Linked DNA regions of Variovorax paradoxus. The main gene of each other region encodes a partner of the protein of the gene in region 2 in a complex. Links are inferred from orthologs where the notes say so. Each region holds a gene or a part of one and is shown on either strand. Other genes may lie near its edges.

Region 1 (10,430 bases), 250 kb from region 2 along the record:
TCGAAGCGAAGCTGCAGCCATCCGGCGTGTGTCTGGGCGCCTTGCTGCACGCGCAGTGTGCGGGCCAGCCGCACATACGTGGGCGTGCTGCCTTTGACGGGCTCCTTGCCGTCGGCCGTGAACGCAAGCTCGACGCCGCGCAGCGCACGGCGCGCAAAGAAGCCGAGCATCGCGTTCACGTCATACGGCGGGCGAAAGCCCAGGCGCACTTCGATGGCCTTGCCTTCGCCGCCCTCGGCGCCGCCCGCGCGCCGCAGCGCACTCGGGTTCAGGCCGTAATGCTCAAGGAAAGCGGCATTGAAGCGGCGCACGCTCGCAAAGCCGCTGGCCAGGGCCACCTGCGTCATCGGCAGCCGCGTATCGGCAATCAATTGCTTGGCGGCCAGCAGGCGCCGCGTCTGCAGATATTGCAAGGGCGAGACGCCGAACTGCGCTTCGAAGATGCGCCGCAGATGGCGGTCGCTCACGCCGAGCCGCGCGGCGATCTGCGCGGCACCCGGACCTTCTTCGGCCCACGCATCGGGCTCGTCGATGAGGCGCGCGGCCTGCAGCGCGAGAATGCGCGAGGCATCTTCGGTGGACCAGCTCGCGGCGCGCGGTGCCAGTTCGGGCCGGCAGCGCAGGCAGGGGCGAAAGCCTTCCGCCTCCGCCTGCGCCGCATGGCGGAAGAACCGGCAGTTCTCGCGCCGCGGCAGCTTCACGCGGCAGACCGGCCGGCAGTAGATGCCGGTGGAGGTCACCGCGGTGAAGAACGAGCCGTCGAAGCGCGCGTCGTGCGTCTTCATTGCCAGGTAGCAGGCATCGCTCTCGAGCGCTTCGGTGGAGGCATGTGTGGAAGGCATGGGCAAATGATACGGTTTCGACTCGTTTCAACTGGCCGTTTTCGGACATGTGGGCACGAGACTGCTTGCCTACAATGGCTCGGTCTTTAGAACTACAGGGAATGCCTTCTCATGCAACTCAGTGCGTCGATTTTCAAGGCCTATGACATTCGGGGCGTGGTGCCCGTCACGCTCGATGCCGAGGTCGCCGAAGCGCTCGGCCGGGCTTTCGGCAGCGCCGCCCGAGCCGCCGGTGAAAAAACCGTGGCCGTGGGCCGCGACGGCCGCCTGTCGGGCCCTGCGCTCGCCGAAGCACTGATCAAGGGTCTTGTGGCCACTGGCGTCGAGGTCATTAATGTCGGGGCCGTGACCACGCCCATGCTGTACTTTGCGGCGCACACGCTGTCGAGCAGCGGTATCCAGGTCACGGGCAGCCACAACCCCAAGGACTACAACGGCTTCAAGATGGTGCTGGCCGGCCGCGCCATCTACGGCGACGAGATCCAGGGCCTGCGCAAGGTGATGGAAGAGGGCACCGCCAAGCTGGCACCCGGCGGCAGCGTGCGCAATGTCGATGTGACCGATGCCTATGTGAAGCGCATCGTCGGCGACATCAAGCTGGCGCGTCCGCTCAAGATCGTGGTCGATTCGGGCAACGGCATCGCGGGCGCTTCGGCTCCCGCCATCTTCCGGGCCATCGGCTGCGAGGTGAGCGAGCTGTTCAGCGAGGTCGACGGCGACTTTCCCAACCACCACCCCGATCCGAGCCGGCCCGAGAACCTCAAGGACCTGATGGCCGCACTGGCCACCGGCGACGCGGAACTGGGCCTCGCCTTCGACGGAGACGGCGACCGGCTGGGCATCGTCACGAAAGACGGCCAGAACATCTTCCCCGATCGCCAGATGCAGCTCTTTGCACAAGACGTGCTCTCGCGCGTGCCGGGCGGCACCATCGTGTACGACGTGAAGTGCTCGCAGCGCCTGGCGCCGGCCATCGAGGCGGCGGGCGGCAAGCCGATGATCTTCAAGACCGGCCATTCGCTGATCAAGGCCAAGATGAAGGAAATCGATTCGCCGCTCGGCGGCGAAATGAGCGGCCACATCTTCTTCAAGGAGCGCTGGTTCGGCTTCGACGACGGCACCTATGCGGGCTGCCGCCTGCTCGAGATATTGAGCAAGACGCCCAACGCGAGCGACACGCTCAACGCGCTGCCCACGAGCTTCTCGACACCCGAACTCAACGTGAAGTGCGCCGAAGGCGAGCCGCACGCGGTGGTCGACAAGCTGGTGGCAGGTGCGAGCTTCGCGGCGCCCGCCGTGGTCTCGACCATCGACGGCCTGCGCGTCGACTGGCCCGATGGCTTCGGCCTGATTCGCGCTTCGAACACCACGCCGGTGCTGGTGCTGCGCTTCGAAGGCCAGACCGATGCGGCGCTGAAGCGCATCGAAGCCGAAATGCTCGCGCTCCTCAGAACCGTCAAGGCTGACGCGACGCTGGCCGAAGCGTCGCACTGAACCCCGTGCGATCGCTGCTGCTGCGCCTCTACGGCGTTTTCACCTCCGTTGTGCAACCGCTGGTTCGCCGCAAGCTGCGGCACCGCGCGGTGGCCGAGCCCGGCTATGGCGTCGCCGTCGAGGAACGCTTCGGCACCTACGACGACGCAACCACCGGCGAGGGCCAGTGCTGGGTGCATGCGGTCTCGCTCGGCGAAACGCGCGCGGCCGCGATCCTGATTGCGGAGTTGCGGCGGCAGTATCCGGGCATCCCGATCCTGCTCACGCACGGCACCGCCACCGGCCGCGAAGAAGGCGCCAAGCTGCTCGAACCGGGCGACACGCAGGTCTGGCAGCCGTGGGACACGCCGGGCGCGGTGGCGCGCTTTCTCGACCGCTTTCAGCCGCGCATCGGCGTGCTGATGGAAACCGAGGTCTGGCCCGAGATGGCTGCCGCGTGTGCCGAGCGCCGCATTCCGCTGGTGCTCGCCAATGCGCGGCTCAACGAGAAATCGCTGGCTGCGGCCGAACGCCTGGGCTGGCTCGCGCGGCCCGCGTATTCGGCGCTGGCCGCCGTGTGGGCGCAGACCGAGGCCGATGCGCATCGGCTCGTGTCCCTCGGCGCCAAGGTGGCCGGCATCTACGGCAACCTCAAGTTCGATGCCTCGCCCGACGTGCGCCAGCTCTCGGCGGCCGTGGCGCTGCGCGAGCGGCTGCCCAAGCCCATGGTGGTGCTCGCGAGCTCGCGCGACGGCGAGGAGCGCATGCTGCTCGACGTGCTCAAGCGCTTCGGGGCCACGTCGCCGGTGCCGCCGGAGCAGGGGGCGGTTCGTTCGATTGCCAAGCGCGTGCACGACGTGCAATGGATGATCGTGCCGCGCCATCCGCAGCGCTTCGACGAGGTGGCCGCGCTGATCGAATCGCAGGGCTTTGCCGTGGCGCGCCGCAGCGCCGCCGGTGAGCCGACCGACGCCGAGATATGGCTCGGCGATTCGCTCGGCGAGATGGCGCTTTACTACGGCCTGGCCGACGTCGCGCTGCTCGGTGGAAGCTTCGAGCCGCTGGGCGGCCAGAACCTCATCGAGCCCGCCGCCTGCGGTTGTCCGGTGGTCATGGGCCCTTCGACCTTCAATTTCGCCGAAGCCGCGCAGCTGTCGCTCGCAGCCGGTGCCTCGCTGCGCGTCGAGACCATGGAGCAGGCGGTGACCGCGGCGCTCAAGCTGGTCGAGAACCCCGAGCGCCGCGCCGCCATGGCGCAGGCCGCGCTGGCTTTTTCGTCGTCGAATCGCGGGGCGGCCGAACGCACGGCCGCGGCGGTGCTGGCCATTGCGCAGGCTGCGGACCCGGTGGCGTCGGAACACGCGCCGCTCGAAAGCGAAGCGCCGCGCGCCGAACCCACACTCGACTGAGTGTGCGTGGCTCCTTCCCCCGCTGGGGGAAGGCTGGGATGGGGGCGAGCGCCCAACGAACGCCATGATCGGGCCGAGGCCGTCGTGCCCCCACCCCGGCCCTCCCCCGGGAGGGGAGGGAGAAATCCTCAGCGCACCGGCGGATTGAGGATCACCGGCGGCACCGGCGTCGACGGCATCGTCGGCGCCGGCGGATTGAACGGCGGCACCGGCACCGGCGGCACCACGGGAATGCTCGGCGGGGTGACCGGCACTGTGGAAGGCGATGTCTGCGGACGCTCGCCGAGCGCGGGCTGCGAAGGCGTGCCTCCGTTCTTCGCCAGCGTCGCATTGATCGCGTTCATGTCTTCCACCGTCAGCGTGCCGTTGGCCTGGCGCAGCTTCAGGTTGCCCAGGAGCACGTTGTAGCGCGCCTGCGCGAGGTCGCGCTTGGTCTGGAACAGCTGGCTCTGCGAATTGAGCACGTCGATGTTGATGCGCACGCCCACCTGGTAGCCGAGCCGGTTGGCATCGAGCGCGCTCTGGCTCGAGGCCTCGGCCGCTTCGAGGGCCTTGACCTGGCCCGCACCGGACACCAGCCCGAGATAGGCCGCGCGCGTGGCCTGCGCCACGCTGCGCCGGGTGCCTTCGAGCACGCTGCGCGACTGGTCTTCGAGCGCCAGCGTTTCCTTGATGCGGTTCTCGGTGGCAAAGCCCGCGAAGAGCGGCATGTTGAACACCACGCCCACCGACGCGGCATCGATGCGCGTGCCCACGGTGCTGGTGCTGGTGCCGTGCGGATTGCGCGTGATGTTGTAACCCAGGTTGGCGTCCAGCGTGGGCTTGTGGCCGGCTTCGGCCTTGCGGATTTCCAGGCCCGCGACGTCGAGGCCGAGCCGCGCCTGGCGGATGGAGGGGTGTGCTTCCTCGGCCTGCGCCACCCAGGCTTCGATGTTGGCCGGCATGGCCGTCGGCAACACCACGGGCTGCGACAGCGGCACCGGCACGCTGCCGGGGCGGCCGACCAGCTGGTCGAGGATGATCTTCTTCACCTGCAGGTCGTTCTCGGCGGCAATCTCTTGCGCAATCACGAGGTCGTAGCGGGCCTGGGCTTCGCGCGTGTCGGTGATGGTGGAGGTGCCGACCTCGAAGTTGCGCTTGGCCGATGCGAGCTGCTCGGCCACGGCCACCTTTTGCGCGCGCACCAGCGTCAGGCTGTCCTGGCTCGCGAGCACGTCGAAATACGCCTGGCTCACGCGAACGATCAGGTCCTGCTCGGCCGCGGTGAGCACCGCCTCGGCAATCTCGGCCTGCCGCTTGCCCTGCTCGTAGGTGGCCCAGTTGGCGGGCCGGTAGATCGGCTGCGTGGCGTTGATGCCGACGTTCTGCGTGGTGAAGTCGCGCGGCGTGCTCGTTCCGCGGCCGGGGCCGGTGAGCGTGTCGATGTCGAGGTTGTTGCGCGTGGCGCCGGCCGTGAGCCCCACGGCGGGAAGGATGCCAGCCTTGGCCTGGGCGGCGCGCGCCACGTTCGCGTCGTACTGGGCCCGCGCACCCTGGTACGTGGCATCGAAGCCGCGTGCGGATTCGTAGAGTTCGTTCAGTGTCTGGCCTTGGGCCGGCAGTGCGAGCAGGGTGGCAAAAAGGCTTGCGAGCGCTGCGGAAAGAGGCAAAAGCCTGGGCCGTGGAGGCATTGAACGTCCTTGAAGAAAGAATCAGTAGCGCGGCACGGCGGGGTCGTGCTGTGCGGACCAGGCGTCGATGCCGCCGGCCACGTTGGCCAGTTCGGCAAAGCCGTTCTGGTTCAGAAAGGCAGCCACGCGCTGGCTGCGTGCGCCGTGATGGCAGAGGCACGCAATGCGCTGGCCCTCGCCGAGCTCGGCAAGCCGGGCCGGAATTTCGTTCATCGGAATGGCGACCAGCGTGAAGCCCTGGGGGGCGACGCTCGCCGTCTGCAGCTCCCAGGGTTCGCGCACGTCGAGCAGCACGGGCGCCGCATCGGGGTTTTGCGCAAACCAGGCGGCCAGGTCGGAGGGGCGGACTTGATCGATCATTCGAAAGCGTCCGTTCAGAACGAGAAGCGCGAAGGCTCGGGGAAATTGAGCAGTCGCGGTGCCACGGTGTCCCACGGCTGGAGGGTGTCCCACTTGCTTTCGCTCGAGCGGGTGACGAAGTGCGCGCGCATCATCGGCTCTTCGCCCACGATGGCGGCGAGACGGCCGCCGACCTTGAGCGAGCCGAGCAGGTTCTGCGGAATGCGCGCGACGGAACCGCTGAGCACGATCACATCGAAGCTCGGGCCGCTCGCCAGCGGCACGGCACCGTCGGCGTTGCGCACCTCGACATTGGCAACGCCGTTCTGGCGCAGCGTTTCGGCGGCGCGGGCGGCCAGCACCGGGTCGATTTCGAGCGACAGCACCTGCGCGGCGCGGTGGGCGAGCAGGGCGGCCATGAAGCCGGAGCCGGTGCCGATCTCGAGCACCGATTCGTGCTTTTGCACATGCAGGTCCTGCAGCATGCGCGCCTCGACCTTGGGCGAGAGCATCACCTGGCCGGGAACGGAGCCGTCGCCGAGCGGAATTTCCATGTCGAAGAAGGCCAGGCCGCGGTGCGCGGGCGGCACGTAGTCTTCGCGCCGGATGGCGGCCAGCAGGTCGAGAATTTCCAGGTCCAGCACATCCCAGGGCCGGATCTGCTGCTCGATCATGTTGAAGCGCAAGCGCTCGAGGGTGGGTGTCGGGTTCATGGGAGGCTTTTCCTTGTGGGGCTCAGGACAAACCTTCAATTTTAGGTTGCGCCGCGCCCATTCGCGGAAGCCCGGCCATCGATGCACGCTTCATGCCGCGGCCTCGGGGCGGCGCGTGAGGCCGTAGAGCACGGTCTCGGCCTGGGTGGCGAGGTACTTTTCGGGGTCGAGCGCGGTGTCTTCGTCGACGCAGACCATGGCCGAATGCTTCCACAGCATCAGGAAGACCATGGGCGCCACCACCGAATAGATGGCGTGGTCGATGTCGACCGGCGCGAATTCGCCTTTGTCGATGCCGCGCTGCAGGATGCGCCGCAGCAATGCGTGGCCCGGCCGGATCACTTCCTTGCGGTAGAACTCCGCCAGGTCGGGAAAATTGGCGCCTTCGCTCATCATGAGCTTGGTCAGTCCCGAGGCCTTGGTCATGCCGACCCGCTCCCACCAGACGCGCATGCAATAGCGCAGCATGTCCGCCGAGCTGCCTTCGAAGGTTTCGAATTCTTCGTTCCACTCGGAAAACCGGCCGCTGAGGTTTTCGACCACCACGGCCTTGAAAAGCTCTTCCTTGCTCGGAAAATAGAGAAAGAGCGTGCCCTTGGAGACCCCCGCACGCGCCGCGACTTCCTCGGAGCGGGTGGCGGCAAAGCCTTTCTCGACGAAGAGGTCGAGCGCGGCCGCCAACAGCTCGCCAGGGCGCGCTTCCTTGCGGCGCTCGCGTTTGGAGCGCACGGGGCAGAGCTTGTCGACAAAGGAACGGGGGGTGGACATGAGATTAATGACTCGCGGGTTAGTAATGTAGTGACCCGCATCCGACCCGTCAAGCCGCGACAATATCGGGTTCGCTTTTTTCCTATCTGCCGGAGCAGCCCATGTCTTCTTCACCGTTGCCAACCGAAACCATCGTGCTCGGGGGAGGCTGCTTCTGGTGCACCGAGGCCGTGTTCGACCGCGTGCAGGGCGTGGTGGACGTCGAATCGGGCTACTGCAACGGCCAGACGGTCAATCCGAGCTACGAGCAGGTCTGCACCGGGCGCACCGGGCATGTGGAGGTGGTGAAGGTGGAATTCGACCCCGCCGTCATCGCCCTGCGCGAAATTCTCGAGATTTTCTTCGTGGTGCACGACCCCACGACCTTGAACCGCCAAGGCAACGATGCCGGCACGCAGTACCGCAGCGGCATCTATTTCACGAACGAAGCGCAGAAACAGGTGGCCGAAGAGATCGTCCGCGAAATAGAAGCCAGCAAGACCTACAGCGCGCCCATCGTGACCGAGGTGGCGGCGCTCACCAATTACTCGACCGCCGAGGCCTACCACCAGGACTACTTCCTGAACAACCCGAACCAGGGCTACTGCGCTTTCGTGGTCGGCCCCAAAGTAGAGAAGTTCCAGAAGACCTTCGCCTCGCGCGTCAAGGCCTGATCGGTTCCTGAAAGCCCCGTTCGCCATGCATACCGCCAGCCAAGCTCCGCATCGGTCGATTCTGTCGACCCGTGCGGTCGCCATCGCACTGGTGGTTGCGCTGTGGTTCGCGGGCACGTTGGGGCTGATCCACCGCACGCTGCACGTGCCGGGCCTTGGCCAGGCGAACGCGGCCGCGCAGGCGAGGCATGCTGAAGAGATGGGCGGGCATACAGCCCACGTGTCCCACCAGTCCCATGGAATTGCCGGCCTGTTCGGCGATCACTCCGACGCCGAATGCCGGCTGTACGACCAGCTGTCGCACGGCTCGGGCGCACTGGGCGTTCCCATGGTGGTGCTGCCGGTGTTCTTGCCATCAGCCACCTTTGCCTATCTGCAGGGCGAAGCCATCGCCCGCTGGGTCGCGCTGTTCGACGCGCGCGGCCCGCCTTCCACTCGCTGAATCCCTCCGTGTTCCGGTTGCTGCACCCGCGTCTCGCGGGTGGCGGCAGATCGTCCCTTGATTCAACGAGTGCTCATTCATGATTCCCAACTTCCGTCGCAACGCCATCGGCGCTGCCGTTCTTTCGCTGGCTTCTTTCGCGGCCATGGCCCAGGCGCAACCCGCCGAAGCGCCCGCGGCCACCCTGCCTGAAATTGCCGTCACCGGCAATCCGCTGGGCGCGGCCGACCTCATCGCGCCCACCACCACGCTCTCGGGCGACAAGCTGTTGATGCGCTCCGAATCGACGCTCGGCGAAACGCTCAACAACGTGCCCGGCGTGAGCAGCAGCTACTTCGGCCCCAATGCGAGCCGGCCGATCATCCGCGGGCAGGACGGCGACCGCATCCGCATCCTGCAGAACGGCGGCGGTGCGCCCGACGCCTCGGCGCTCAGCTACGACCACGCAGTGCCCGTGGATGCGCTCGTGACCGACCGCATCGAAGTGCTGCGCGGCCCCTCGGCGCTGCAGTACGGCGGCAGCGCGGTGGGCGGCGTGGTCAACGTGATCGACAACCGCATTCCGACCGAGCCGATCAACGGCTTCGGCGGCCGTGCCGACCTGGGCTTTTCGAGCGGCAACAAGGAGAAGAACGGCGGCGTCGTGCTCGAAGGCGGCAACGACCGCTTGGCGCTGCACGTCGATGCGTTCAACCGCGACTCGAAGGATGTCTCGGCGCCCATCGATTTGGAATGCAGCAAGCCCGGCCGCCCCACACTGGCGCGCAAGATCTGCAACTCGGCGAACGAGGCGCACGGCGGCGCGGTGGGCGGCACGCTGTTTTTCGACCAGGGTTATATCGGCGCTTCGGCCAGCACCTACCGCAGCAACTACGGCACCGTGGCCGAAGACGACGTGACCATCGGCATGAAGTCCGACCGCTATGCGATCGAAGGCGAATGGCGCCCGGGCGGCATCATCAGCAGCGTTCACGCCAAGCTCAGCCACACCAACTACCGCCACACCGAGTACGAGGGCGGCGAGGCCGGCACCACGTTCTCGAACATGAGCAACGACCTGCGCATCGAGGCGCGCCACCGGAAGATCGGCAACTTCGAAGGCCTGGTCGGCTTCAGCAGCGAAAGCAACCGCTTCGCCGCCGACGGCGAAGAGGCCTTTGCGCCGCACAGCCGCACGCGCTCCAATGCGCTCTTCATGTACGAAGAGTACGGCACCTCCTGGGGCAAGCTGAGCTTCGGCGCGCGCACCGAGAAGGTCCGCGTCACGTCGCTCGGCTACCCGGACGATCCGAGCGTGACGCGCTTTGCCGTCGGCGAGCGCACGTTTAATCCGCACAGCGCCGCGCTGGGCGCGCTGGTGAACCTGACGCCGCAATGGCAGCTGACCTCGAACCTCGCTTATACCGAGCGGGCACCGAAGGACTACGAACTGCTCGCCAACGGCCCGCACGTGGCAACGGCCGCGTGGGAGGTCGGCAATCCGAACCTCGACAAGGAAAAGTCGACCGGCTTCGATGTGGGTGCGCAATGGAAGTCCGGCGCCAACACGGCCCGTGTCAACGCTTACGTCACGCGCTTTCGCAACTACATCGGCCTGACGGCATCGGGCCGCACGCTCGACGAAGAAGGCCAGGTGGTGACCGACCCCGCGGCGACCGACACGCTGGCCGAGTACGCCTACAGCGGCGTGCGCGCGCGGTTCACCGGCATCGAGGCGAACGGCAACCTGCGGCTGCTGGGCACCGACGGCTTCGCGCCGACGGCCGATGCCTCGACGCTCGACCTGGAATGGCGCGGCGACATCGTGCGAGCCAAGAACCTCGACACCGGCGAGCCGCTGCCGCGCATAGCGCCGTTGCGCGTGGGCGCCGCGCTGGCCTACGGCAACGGGCCCTGGGCCGCACGCTTCGGCTTCGACTACAACGCGGCGCAGCGCCGGGTGCCGAGCGTGGGCGCGCGTGAGACCGACTCTTACACGCTGTGGAACGCCTCGATTTCCTATCGCATGAAGGTACAGCGCGCCAACCTCACGTGGTATGCGCGTGTCGACAACATCACGAACAAGCTGGCCTACAGCCCGACGTCGATCCTGACGACGACGGTGTACCCGAATGCGCCGTT
Region 2 (10,360 bases):
CGGGTCTGGAGGGGTAGTGGAAAGTCACCGCGTCGAACTTGACCGCGCTGCCCGCGACCGGAACGGGCGCAGCCGCGGGATCGGCCGGCGAAACGATGGCCGCCGGCGCATGCAGCAGTTCCATCAGGCGCTCGGTGGCACCGGCGGCGCGCAGCAGATCGCCGTAGACCTCGCCGAGCACCGCAGTGGCGCTCGCAAGAATGGCGACATACACCACGGTCTGGCCGAGATGGCCGGCCGTGATGTCGCCGCGCAGCACGGCTTGCGTGCCTTGATACAGGCCCCAGAGCAGCGCCGCCGAGGTGGCGATGATGATGAAGGCCACCAGCACCGAGCGCGCCTTCGTGCGCCGCACGGCGGTTCTGAACGCGTTCTCGGTCGAGGCATTGAAGCGGCCGGCCTCGCGCGCTTCGGCGGTGTAGCTTTGCACCACCGGAATCGCGTTGAGCACCTCGGCCGCGATGGCGCTCGAATCGGCCACCCGGTCCTGGCTGGCGCGCGAGAGCTTGCGCACGCGCCGGCCGAACCACATGCTCGGCAGCACCACCAGCACCAGGATGCCCAGCACCTGGACCATCACATAGGGATTGGTCCAGATCAGCACCGCCAGCGCGCCCACGCCCATGACGGCGTTGCGCAGACCCATGCTCAACGACGAGCCGACCACCGTCTGTACCAGCGTGGTGTCGGCCGTCAGGCGCGACAGTACTTCACCGGTCTGCGTGGTCTCGAAAAAGGCCGGGCTCTGGCGCAGCACATGGCCGTAGACCGCGTTGCGCAGGTCGGCCGTCACGCGCTCGCCGAGCCAGCTCACCGTGTAGAAGCGCGCGGCCGAAAAAAGGCCCAGCGCCACGGCCACGGCGAAAAGGGCGCCGAAGTGCTCGCGCAGCGCCATGGTCTGCGCGCCTTTGTCGGCGCTGATCAATCCACCGTCGATCAGGCTGCGCAGCGCCAGCGGAAACACCAGCGTCGTGACGGCCGCCAGCACCAGAAAAATGCCCGCGAGCACGATCTGAACGCGGTAGGGCCGAAGAAAAGGGCTCAGGCCCGACAGCGATCGGGGCGAGCCCTTGGCCGGTGGAGACAGGGGAGAGGAAGCCATGGCGCGGATTCTACCGACCCTTGCCCGCACAAAGGCGGCCTTGACAATAATTGCTTGGGCAATTAATATTTGCCTCATGAGCGATGCAGAAACCCCGCAAGTCCCGCCCCCCTCCGGCGACCCCGAGCGGCGGCCGGCCGACTTCTACCGTGCCGAAACCTACAAGGCCGAGGAAAGCATCGGGTATTTGATGCGGCGCATATTGAGCGCTGTGGCCCAGGCCGTGGAAACCCGCATGTGCGAACCTGGCAGCCCTACCTTTCCCCAATGGTTGCCCCTGTACAAGGTGCACGTCGGTGCCGCCACTACGGTGGCCGAGTTGGCCCGGGCCTGCGAGCTCGACGCCGGGGCCATGACGCGCCTGCTCGACCGCCTCGAGGCCAAGGGGCTGTGCCGCCGCGTCCGCTCGGTGGAAGACCGCCGCGTGGTCAATATCGAACTGACCGAAGAGGGGCGTGCCGCCGCCAAGGAAGTTCCGCACGTGCTGAGCCGCGTGCAGAACGAGCACCTGGCGGGTTTCACCAACGAAGAGTGGGAGCAGCTCAAGGGTTACCTGCGCCGCATCCTCGACAACGCGCAGGCCTTGGCAGCCCGTGGAGAAAAAAATGACTGAATCTTTCGCCGCGCGCGCTATGCGCCGCACCCCCGTCGTGGCCGCCGCGCTGTTGGTGGCCGCATTGGCCGGCTGTGCCGACATGGCTGGCATCAACTCGCACGCCAAGTTGCACGATGCGTCGTCGGTCGGCATTGCCGCTGACACCAACGCTGCGGTTGTGCCCGGTGTCGACAGCCAATGGTGGCGAGCTTTCGGCGATGCGCAGCTCGACACGCTGATTGACCAGGCCGTGACCGGCAATCCGAACCTGCAGGTCGCACGTGCGCGCCTCGCACGGGCACAAGCTTCGGCGGACGTCGCCGAGTCGGCCCTGAAGCCCAAGGTCAATGGCGAACTCGACCTGAACCGCCAGAAGTTCAACAGCAACTACATCTATCCCGCACCGCTCGGCGGCTCGACCCAGAACATCGGTCTGCTGCAGCTCGGCGCAAGCTGGGAGCTCGACTTCTTCGGCAAGAACCGCAGCGCGCTCGACGCGGCCATCGGCAGTGCCAACGCCGCGGCGGCCGATGCCGATGCGGCGCGCGTGCTGCTGGCCAGCAACGTGGCCCGCAGCTATTTCCAATGGGCTCGCCTGAACGAACAGCTCGGCGTGGCCCGGCGTACGCTGGCCCAGCGCGATGAAACCCTCAAGCTCGTGCGCGACCGCGTGTCCGCCGGCCTCGACACCCGCCTCGAATTGCGCCAGAGCGAAGGCGGCTTGCCCGAAGCGCGCCAGCAGATCGAAGCGCTCAACGAGCAGATCGCGCTGCAGCAGCACGCACTCGATGCGCTCGTGGGCCAGCCCAATGTGTCCGCGTCGCTCAAGCCGCCGATGGTGGAAGCCGTCAAGCCGATGCCCCTGCAAGCCAACATTCCGGCCGACCTGCTGGGCCGCCGTGCCGACATTGCCGCCGCGCGTTGGCGGGTCGAGGCCGCCACGAGCGACGTGGCCAATGCCAAGACCCAGTTCTATCCCAACGTGAACCTCACGGCCTTCGTCGGTTTCCAGAGCCTGGGTTTCGGCAAGCTGCTCAAGTCGGGCAGCGAGCAGTGGGGCGTGGGCCCCGCCATCCATCTGCCGATCTTCGAAGGCGGCCGGCTGCGCGCCAACCTGCGCGGCAAGGCGGCCGATCTCGACGCGGCCATCGAGAGCTACAACGCCGCCGTGCTCGATGCCGTGCGCGACGCGGCCGACCAGGTGTCGAGCGCGCAGTCCATCGCGCGCCAGCAGGCCGAACAGCGCGATGCGCAGACCGCGGCCGAAGGCGCCTACGACATCGCCGTGCAGCGCTATCGCGCCGGCCTCGGCAACTACCTCAACGTGCTGACCGCGGAAACCGCCGTGCTCGCGCAGCGCCGGCTGGCCGTGGACCTTGCCGCGCGCGCACTCGACACGCAAGTGGGCCTGGCGCGCGCGCTCGGCGGCGGCTGGCAGCCGCCGGCGACGGCCACCGCCACGGCACCGGCTTCATCGGCCGCACTGAACTGAACTGAACCGACTTTTTCGTCTTCGGAAAGAACTTCATCATGAGCGATAACAACACTCCGACGCCCGCTGCCACGGCAGCCCCCGCAACGCCTGAAGCACCCGCCGGCAACGGCAAGCGCCGCCGCGCACTGACCGCGCTCGCGGCCGTGGTGATCGTCGCAGGCGGCGGCTGGGGCGTCTACGAATGGCTGGTGGCCAGCCACTACGAGGACACCGACAACGCCTACGTGCAGGGCAACGTGATCCAGATCACGCCGCAGATCGGCGGCACCGTCATGGCCATCAGCGCCGACGACACCGACTTCGTGAAGGCCGGCCAGCCGCTGGTGCAGCTGGACCCCGCCGATGCCAAGGTGGCGCTCGAGCAGGCCGAGGCCGCGCTCGCGCAGGCGGTGCGCCAGGTGCGCACGCTCTACGCCAACAACGGTTCGCTGGCCGCGCAGGTCACGCTGCGCCAGTCCGATATCGTCAAGGCGCAGAGCGACATTGCCAAGGCGCAGGACGACCTGCAGCGCCGCCGTGCGCTGTCGGGCAATGGTGCGGTCTCCAAGGAAGAGCTCAACCACGCTGAAACGCAGCTGGCCAATGCCAGGAGCGCGCTGGCCGCTGCCCAGGCCGGCGTAGTCGCCGCGCGCGAGCAGCTGGCAAGCAACCAGTCGCTGACCGAGGGCACCAGCGTGGCCCAGCACCCGAGCGTGCTGGCCGCTGCCGCCAAGGTGCGCGAGGCGTACCTGGCCACCCAGCGCGTGGCCATGCCCGCACCGGTCGACGGCTATGTCGCCAAGCGCACCGTGCAGCTCGGCCAGCGCGTGGCCGCCGGCACGCCGATGATGTCGATCGTGCCGCTGAACCAGCTGTGGGTCGACGCGAACTTCAAGGAAGTGCAGCTGCGCAACATCCGCATCGATCAGCCCGTGAAGCTCAGGGCCGACGTCTATGGCAAGAAGGTCGAATACACCGGCAAGGTGGCGGGCCTGGGCGTGGGAACCGGCAGCGCCTTTGCGCTGTTGCCGGCACAGAACGCCACCGGCAACTGGATCAAGGTGGTGCAGCGCGTGCCTGTGCGCATCGCGCTCGATCCTGAACAGCTCAAGGCCAACCCGCTGCGCATCGGCCTGTCGATGGACGCCGAGATCGACATCACGCAGAAGGGCGGCAAGATGCTGGCCGACGCACCGCGCGACACCGCCATCTCGCAGACGCAGGTCTACAGCCAGCTGGACCGCGGCGCCGACGCCGAAGTCGACCGCATCGTGGCCGCCAACCTCGGCCGCGGCGCGCCGGCAGCCGCCGCAGCGCCGGCGGGCCGTGCAGCCACCGCCGCACCTGCTGGCAATGCGGCACCCGCTGCATCGCAGTCCCATCCCGGCTGATCGCCGTCGCCGGTTCTCAGGGCAACGCCAATGGCCACAGCCGCTCCCGCTTACGTCGCGCATCCACCGCTCGAGGGCTCCGCCCGCGTCTGGGGGACCGTCGCGCTTTCCGCGGCAACTTTCATGAACGTGCTCGACTCGTCGATCGCGAACGTGTCGTTGCCGGCCATCTCGGGCGACCTGGGCGTGAGCACCACGCAAGGCACCTGGGTCATCACCAGCTTCGCGGTGGCCAATGCCATCGCGGTGCCGCTCACGGGGTTCATGACCCAGCGCTTCGGCCAGGTGCGCCTGTTCATGGCCAGCGTGATTCTGTTCATGGTCGCCTCGCTGCTGTGCGGCCTCGCGCCGAACATGACCACGCTCATCCTGTTCCGCGCGCTGCAGGGCTTTGTCGCAGGGCCGATGATTCCGCTGTCGCAGACGCTGCTGCTGTCGAGCTATCCGCGCGCCAAGGCCGGTCTGGCCATGGCGATGTGGTCGATGACGACGCTGGTCGCGCCGGTGATGGGGCCGCTCCTGGGCGGCTGGATCACCGACAATATCTCGTGGCCGTGGATCTTCTACATCAACATTCCCGTGGGCATCGTCGCAGCGGCCATCACGTGGGCGCTCTACCGCGACCGTGAAAGCACCACGCGCAAGGTGCCCATCGACGCCATCGGCCTCGCGCTCCTGGTGCTGTGGGTCGGCTCCATGCAGCTCATGCTCGACAAGGGCAAGGAGCTCGACTGGTTCCATTCGCCCGAGATCGTCACGATGGCGGTTGTTGCCGTGGTCGGCTTCGCGTTCTTCCTGATCTGGGAGCTGACCGACAAGCACCCGGTGGTCGATCTGTCGCTCTTCAAGCGCCGCAATTTCTGGTCGGGCGCGGTGGCAACCGCCGTGGCCTACGGCCTGTTCTTCGGCAACGTGGTGCTGCTGCCTCTGTGGCTGCAGCAGTGGATGGGCTATACCGCCACGCAGGCCGGCATGATCATGGCGCCGGTGGGGCTGCTCGCGATTTTCTTCTCGCCGGTGGTCGGGCTCACGGTGTCCAAGATCGATCCGCGCCGCTACGCGACCTTCTCGTTCCTGGTGTTCGCGCTGGTGCTGTGGATGCGGTCGAACTTCAACACGCAGGCCGACTTCGCGACGATCATCATCCCGACGATCATCCAGGGCATTGCGATGGCGTTCTTCTTCATTCCACTGGTGACCATCACGTTGTCGGGGCTCACACCTGACCGCATTCCGGCGGCCTCGGGGTTGTCAAACTTCCTGCGGATCACCGCGGGTGCCATGGGCACGTCGATCACCACCACGCTGTGGGAGAACCGCGCGGCGCTGCACCATTCGCAGCTTGCCGAGTCGGTGAACCAGGGCAACAACGCGGCCACCAGTGCCATGGCCGGCCTGGCGAACAGCGGCCTGAGCAGCGAGCAGGTGCTGGGGCAGATCAACCGCCTGGTCGATCAGCAGTCGTTCATGCTGGCCGCGAACGACATCTTCTATGCATCGGCGATTCTGTTCCTGCTGCTGATTCCGCTGGTGTGGCTGGCACGGCCGCAAAAGGGCGGCGCGGGCGGCGACGCGGCAGCAGGCGCGCACTGAGCGCGACCGCAAGTCGCAAAGAGGGCGCGCTTCTCACGCGCCCAGCGCGCGCAAGACGTCGTAGCACGCCCCCATGGTGTGGTAGTCGGTCTTGCCGGCCGGGCTCTTCTCGTCGCTGATCTTGCGGTTGTCGGGCGTGAGGATGCGGTACCACGCACCGTGCTGGTGGTCGACGAAGTGTTCCCAGCTGTAGGCCCAGATGCGGTCGTACCAGTTCCAGTAACCCACGTCGCCCGCATCGCCGGTGCGCGCCGCCAGCAGGGCCGCGGCCGCGAAGCTTTCGGCCTGCACCCAGAAGTACTTGTCGCGGTCGCACACCGCGCCGTCGGGGCCGAATCCGTAGACGAGCCCGCCATGCGCCGCGTCCCAGCCGCGCAGCATGGCGGTGTCGAAGAAATGCCTGGCGCGCGGCACGATCCAGGCCGCTTCGCGGCCTGCCGCAACAAGCACGCGTTCGAGCTGCAGCAGCAGCTTGGTCCACTCGGTGAGATGGCCGGTCTGGAAACCCCAGGGCCGGAAGATGTTGCTCTTGTCGCCGCGGTTGTAGTCCCAGTCGACCGACCAGTCGTCGCGGTAGTGCTCCCAGACCAGCCCGCCGGCCAGTGCGGCCAGCCGGCCCGTGACTGATTCCGCGAGTGCCTGCGCACGATCGAGATAACGCATGTCCTGCGTGGCCTCGTATGCGGCGAGCATCGCCTCGCAAGCGTGCATGTTGGCGTTCTGGCCCCGATAGGGCCCCACCTGCCAATCAGGAGGAGTGGCTTCGTCGGCATAGAGCGCGTGCTGCGGCTCCCAGAAATGCCGTTCCATCAGCTGCCAGGTGTGCTCCAGTCCCACGCGCGCCTCGTCGATGCCCGCCATCAGCGCGTGCGCATGCGCGAGCAGCACGAAGGCCTGGCCGTAGCAATGGTGCGTGCCGTCCTGCACCGTGGCACGGGCGTCGTGCCAGTCGATCTGCCATGCGTAGCCGTCTCTCGGCTGCGCGTGCGCATGCTGCACGAACGCCAGGCCATGGCGCGCGGCGGCCAGATCGTCCGGACGGCCGAAGCGCCGGTACGCCATCGCATGGTTGAAGACAAAGCGCGTGCTGCTGACCAGGTGCCGCGTGCGCCGGTCGTACACCGTGCCGTCGTCCTTGAAGAAGTGGAAAAAGCCGCCCGATGGGTCGCGGCTGACCGGCTCGTAGAAAGCCAGCGTGCGCAGGATGTGGCCGGTCAGGAATTCGGGTGAGCGGAAGTTCGGCATGGTCGAGGTTTGAAAACCGATGAGTCATTGTCATTGTGACGACAGTCGGCCGATGCCGACGATGGTCCGCGTGGACAGGTTGCACTGCAGCATAGGCATTTGCCCCAGTATGCAAGTACCGGGCGCCCACCAACAATCAGGCCGCGCTCGACAGTGGCGCATTGAGAGATGGACCGCATGACCGACATATCCTTCCTGAACCCGGGCGGCTTCGCGAGATGAGCGACGTCATCCTCGAAACACGCCAGCTCACCAAGGAATTCAAGGGGTTCACCGCGGTCAGCAAGGTCGATCTCTCGGTCGTGCGCGGCTCGATCCACGCGTTGATCGGCCCGAACGGTGCCGGCAAGACCACCTGCTTCAACCTGCTCACCAAATTCCTCGAACCCACCAGGGGCACGATCCTGTTCAACGGACAGGACATCACGGGCGAGCACCCGGCGCAGATCGCGCGGCGCGGCATCATCCGCTCGTTCCAGATATCGGCGGTGTTCCCGCACCTCACGCTGCTCGAGAACGTGCGCCTCGGCCTGCAGCGCGCGCTCGGCACTTCGTACCATTTCTGGAAGAGCGAGAAGACGCTCAAGCCGCTCGATGCGCGCGCCCGTGAGCTGCTGGCCGAAGTGGGCCTGGCCGACCAGGCCGACGAACTGACCGTGAACCTGCCCTACGGCCACAAGCGCGCGCTCGAAATCGCCACCACGCTGGCCATGGACCCCGAGCTGATGCTGCTCGACGAGCCCACGCAGGGCATGGGCCACGAAGACGTGCATCGCGTGGCCGAGCTCATCAAGCGCGTGTCGGCCGGACGCACCATCCTGATGGTCGAGCACAACATGAGCGTGGTCTCGACCATTGCAGACACCATCACCGTGCTGCAGCGCGGCGCCGTGCTGGCTGAAGGCCCGTATGCCGAAGTCTCGAAGAATCCGCAGGTGATGGAGGCCTACATGGGCACCACCGACGGACAACTGCAAGGCGCACATTGACATGACCGCCGCCCTGGAAATCAAAGGCCTCCACGCCTGGTACGGCGAATCGCACGTGCTGCATGGCGTGGACATGGTGGTGCAGCCCGGCGAAGTGGTGACGCTGCTCGGCCGCAACGGCGCCGGACGCACGAGCACGCTGCGCGCCATCATGGGCTTGACCGGCTCCCGCAAGGGCAGCATCGAGGTCAATGGCACGCAGACCATCGGCATGGCCACGCACCGCATCGCGCACCTGGGCATCGGCTATTGCCCTGAAGAGCGCGGCATCTTCGCCAGCCTCTCCGCCGAGGAAAACCTGCTGCTGCCGCCCGCGCTCAAGGGTGCGGGACCGGGCATGTCGGTGGCCGAAATCTACGAGATGTTTCCCAACCTCGCTGAGCGCCGCAACAGCCCCGGCACGCGGCTTTCCGGCGGCGAGCAGCAGATGCTCGCAGTGGCGCGCATCCTGCGCACCGGCGCCAAGCTGCTGCTGCTCGACGAAATTTCCGAAGGCCTGGCGCCAGTGATCGTGCAGGCGCTCGCCCGAATGATCCACACCCTGCGCAGCAAGGGCTACACCATCGTGATGGTGGAGCAGAACTTCCGCTTCGCCGCGCCGCTGGCCGACCGCTTCTACGTGATGGAGCACGGCCGCATGGTCGAGGCTTTCGGCGCCAAGGAGCTCGACGCCAAGATGCCCGTGCTCAGCGAACTGCTGGGCGTGTAGCCGCCGCCGCGCCAACCTTTTTTCCCGTTGACTCTCTCAACCATCCAGGAGACACACATGCAAACCAAGCTCAAAATCATTGCTCTCATGCTCGGAGCCGCGGGTCTGGCCAGCCATGCCGTGCAGGCGCAGGAGAAGGTCGTCATCGGCTACATCAGCGACCTGTCGGGCCTGTATGCCGACCTCGAAGGCAAGGGCGGTGCAGCCGCCATCCAGATGGCCATCGACGACATGGGCGGCAAGGTGCTCGGCCAGCCGGTGGAAGTGCTGAGCGTCGACCACCAGAACAAGCCCGACATTGCGGCCTCGAAGGCGCGCGAGTGGATCGACACCGCCGGCGCCACCATGATCTTCGCGGGCACCAACTCGGGCGTGGCGCTGGCCACCGCCAAGGTGGCGCAGGAAAAGAAGCGCGTGTTCTTTACCAACGGCGCGGCCACCTCGGCGCTGACCAATGCACAGTGCAGCCCCTACACCGTGCACTACGCCTACGACACCGTCGCGCTTGCCAAGAGCACCGGCGGCGCCGTGGTCGACACGGGCGGCAAGAGCTGGTTCTTCCTGACGGCCGACTACGCCTTCGGCCATGCGCTCGAAGCCGACACCGCCAAGGTCGTCAAGGCCAAGGGCGGCTCGGTGGTGGGCACCGTGCGCGCGCCGCTCAACGCATCGGACTTCTCTTCTTTCCTGCTGCAGGCGCAGAGCTCCAAGGCCCAGGTGCTGGGCCTGGCCAACGCCGGCGGCGACTTCATCAATTCGATGAAGGCATCGAAGGAATTCGGCATCGACAAGTCGATGAAGGTTGCGGGCCTCCTGGTGTTCCTGACCGACGTGAAGAGCCTGGGCCTGCCGGCCACGCAAGGCCTGCTGCACACCACCAGCTGGTACTGGGACGCCGACGACGAGTCGCGCAAGTGGGCCGCGCGCTACGAAGCCAAGACCAAGAACAAGCCGACCGATATCCAGGCGGCGGACTATTCGGCCACCATGGCCTACCTGAAGGCTGTGGAAGCCGTGAAGAGCACCGACGCCGACAAGGTCATGGCGCAGCTCAAGAAGACGCCGATCAACGACTTCTACGCCAAGGGCGTGATTCGCGCCGACGGCCGCATGGTGCACGACATGCTGCTGGCCGAGGTCAAGAAGCCATCCGAATCCAAGGGCCCTTGGGACCTGCTGAAGATCGTCAAGAAGGTGCCCGGCGACCAGGTCTACACGTCCAAGGAAGAGAGCACCTGCGCGCTCTGGAAGTAACGGTTGCC

Evidence for each region.
Region 1: the proteins of QFZ42_RS05860 (region 2) and QFZ42_RS04635 are in contact, whole or in part, in a cryo-EM structure (PDB 8ZAL), measured with the Escherichia coli proteins. The link is inferred for Variovorax paradoxus from one-to-one orthologs.

Annotation. Positions count from the first base shown.
Region 1 is NZ_JAUSXG010000001.1:994,874-1,005,303, forward strand. The notes cover bases 3,124-6,014. They hold QFZ42_RS04635 (TolC family outer membrane protein), read right to left. Parts: upstream 5,395-6,014; coding sequence 3,853-5,394; downstream 3,124-3,852. Other genes in these bases: QFZ42_RS04630 (3-deoxy-D-manno-octulosonic acid transferase), read left to right, coding at 3,124-3,724; QFZ42_RS04640 (rhodanese-like domain-containing protein), read right to left, coding at 5,416-5,754; QFZ42_RS04645 (protein-L-isoaspartate O-methyltransferase family protein), read right to left, coding at 5,769-6,014. Outside these bases: QFZ42_RS04620 (DNA-3-methyladenine glycosylase 2 family protein), read right to left, coding at 1-842; QFZ42_RS04625 (phosphomannomutase/phosphoglucomutase), read left to right, coding at 954-2,336; more of QFZ42_RS04630, read left to right, coding at 2,342-3,123; more of QFZ42_RS04645, read right to left, coding at 6,015-6,446; QFZ42_RS04650 (TetR/AcrR family transcriptional regulator), read right to left, coding at 6,537-7,214; peptide-methionine (S)-S-oxide reductase MsrA, read left to right, coding at 7,316-7,867; QFZ42_RS04660 (hypothetical protein), read left to right, coding at 7,893-8,309; QFZ42_RS04665 (TonB-dependent receptor), read left to right, coding at 8,389-10,430. UniProt on the Escherichia coli protein: Outer membrane channel, which is required for the function of several efflux systems such as AcrAB-TolC, AcrEF-TolC, EmrAB-TolC and MacAB-TolC. These systems are involved in export of antibiotics and other toxic compounds from the cell.
Region 2 is NZ_JAUSXG010000001.1:1,243,944-1,254,303, forward strand. What follows is about bases 2,574-5,394. They hold QFZ42_RS05860 (HlyD family secretion protein), read left to right. Parts: upstream 2,574-3,227; coding sequence 3,228-4,562; downstream 4,563-5,394. Other genes in these bases: QFZ42_RS05855 (efflux transporter outer membrane subunit), read left to right, coding at 2,574-3,189; QFZ42_RS05865 (DHA2 family efflux MFS transporter permease subunit), read left to right, coding at 4,593-5,394. In the rest of the region: QFZ42_RS05845 (ABC transporter transmembrane domain-containing protein), read right to left, coding at 1-1,102; QFZ42_RS05850 (MarR family winged helix-turn-helix transcriptional regulator), read left to right, coding at 1,179-1,715; more of QFZ42_RS05855, read left to right, coding at 1,708-2,573; more of QFZ42_RS05865, read left to right, coding at 5,395-6,155; QFZ42_RS05870 (AGE family epimerase/isomerase), read right to left, coding at 6,189-7,400; QFZ42_RS05875 (ABC transporter ATP-binding protein), read left to right, coding at 7,619-8,389; QFZ42_RS05880 (ABC transporter ATP-binding protein), read left to right, coding at 8,391-9,098; QFZ42_RS05885 (ABC transporter substrate-binding protein), read left to right, coding at 9,156-10,352. UniProt on the Escherichia coli protein: Part of the tripartite efflux system EmrAB-TolC, which confers resistance to antibiotics such as CCCP, FCCP, 2,4-dinitrophenol and nalidixic acid. EmrA is a drug-binding protein that provides a physical link between EmrB and TolC.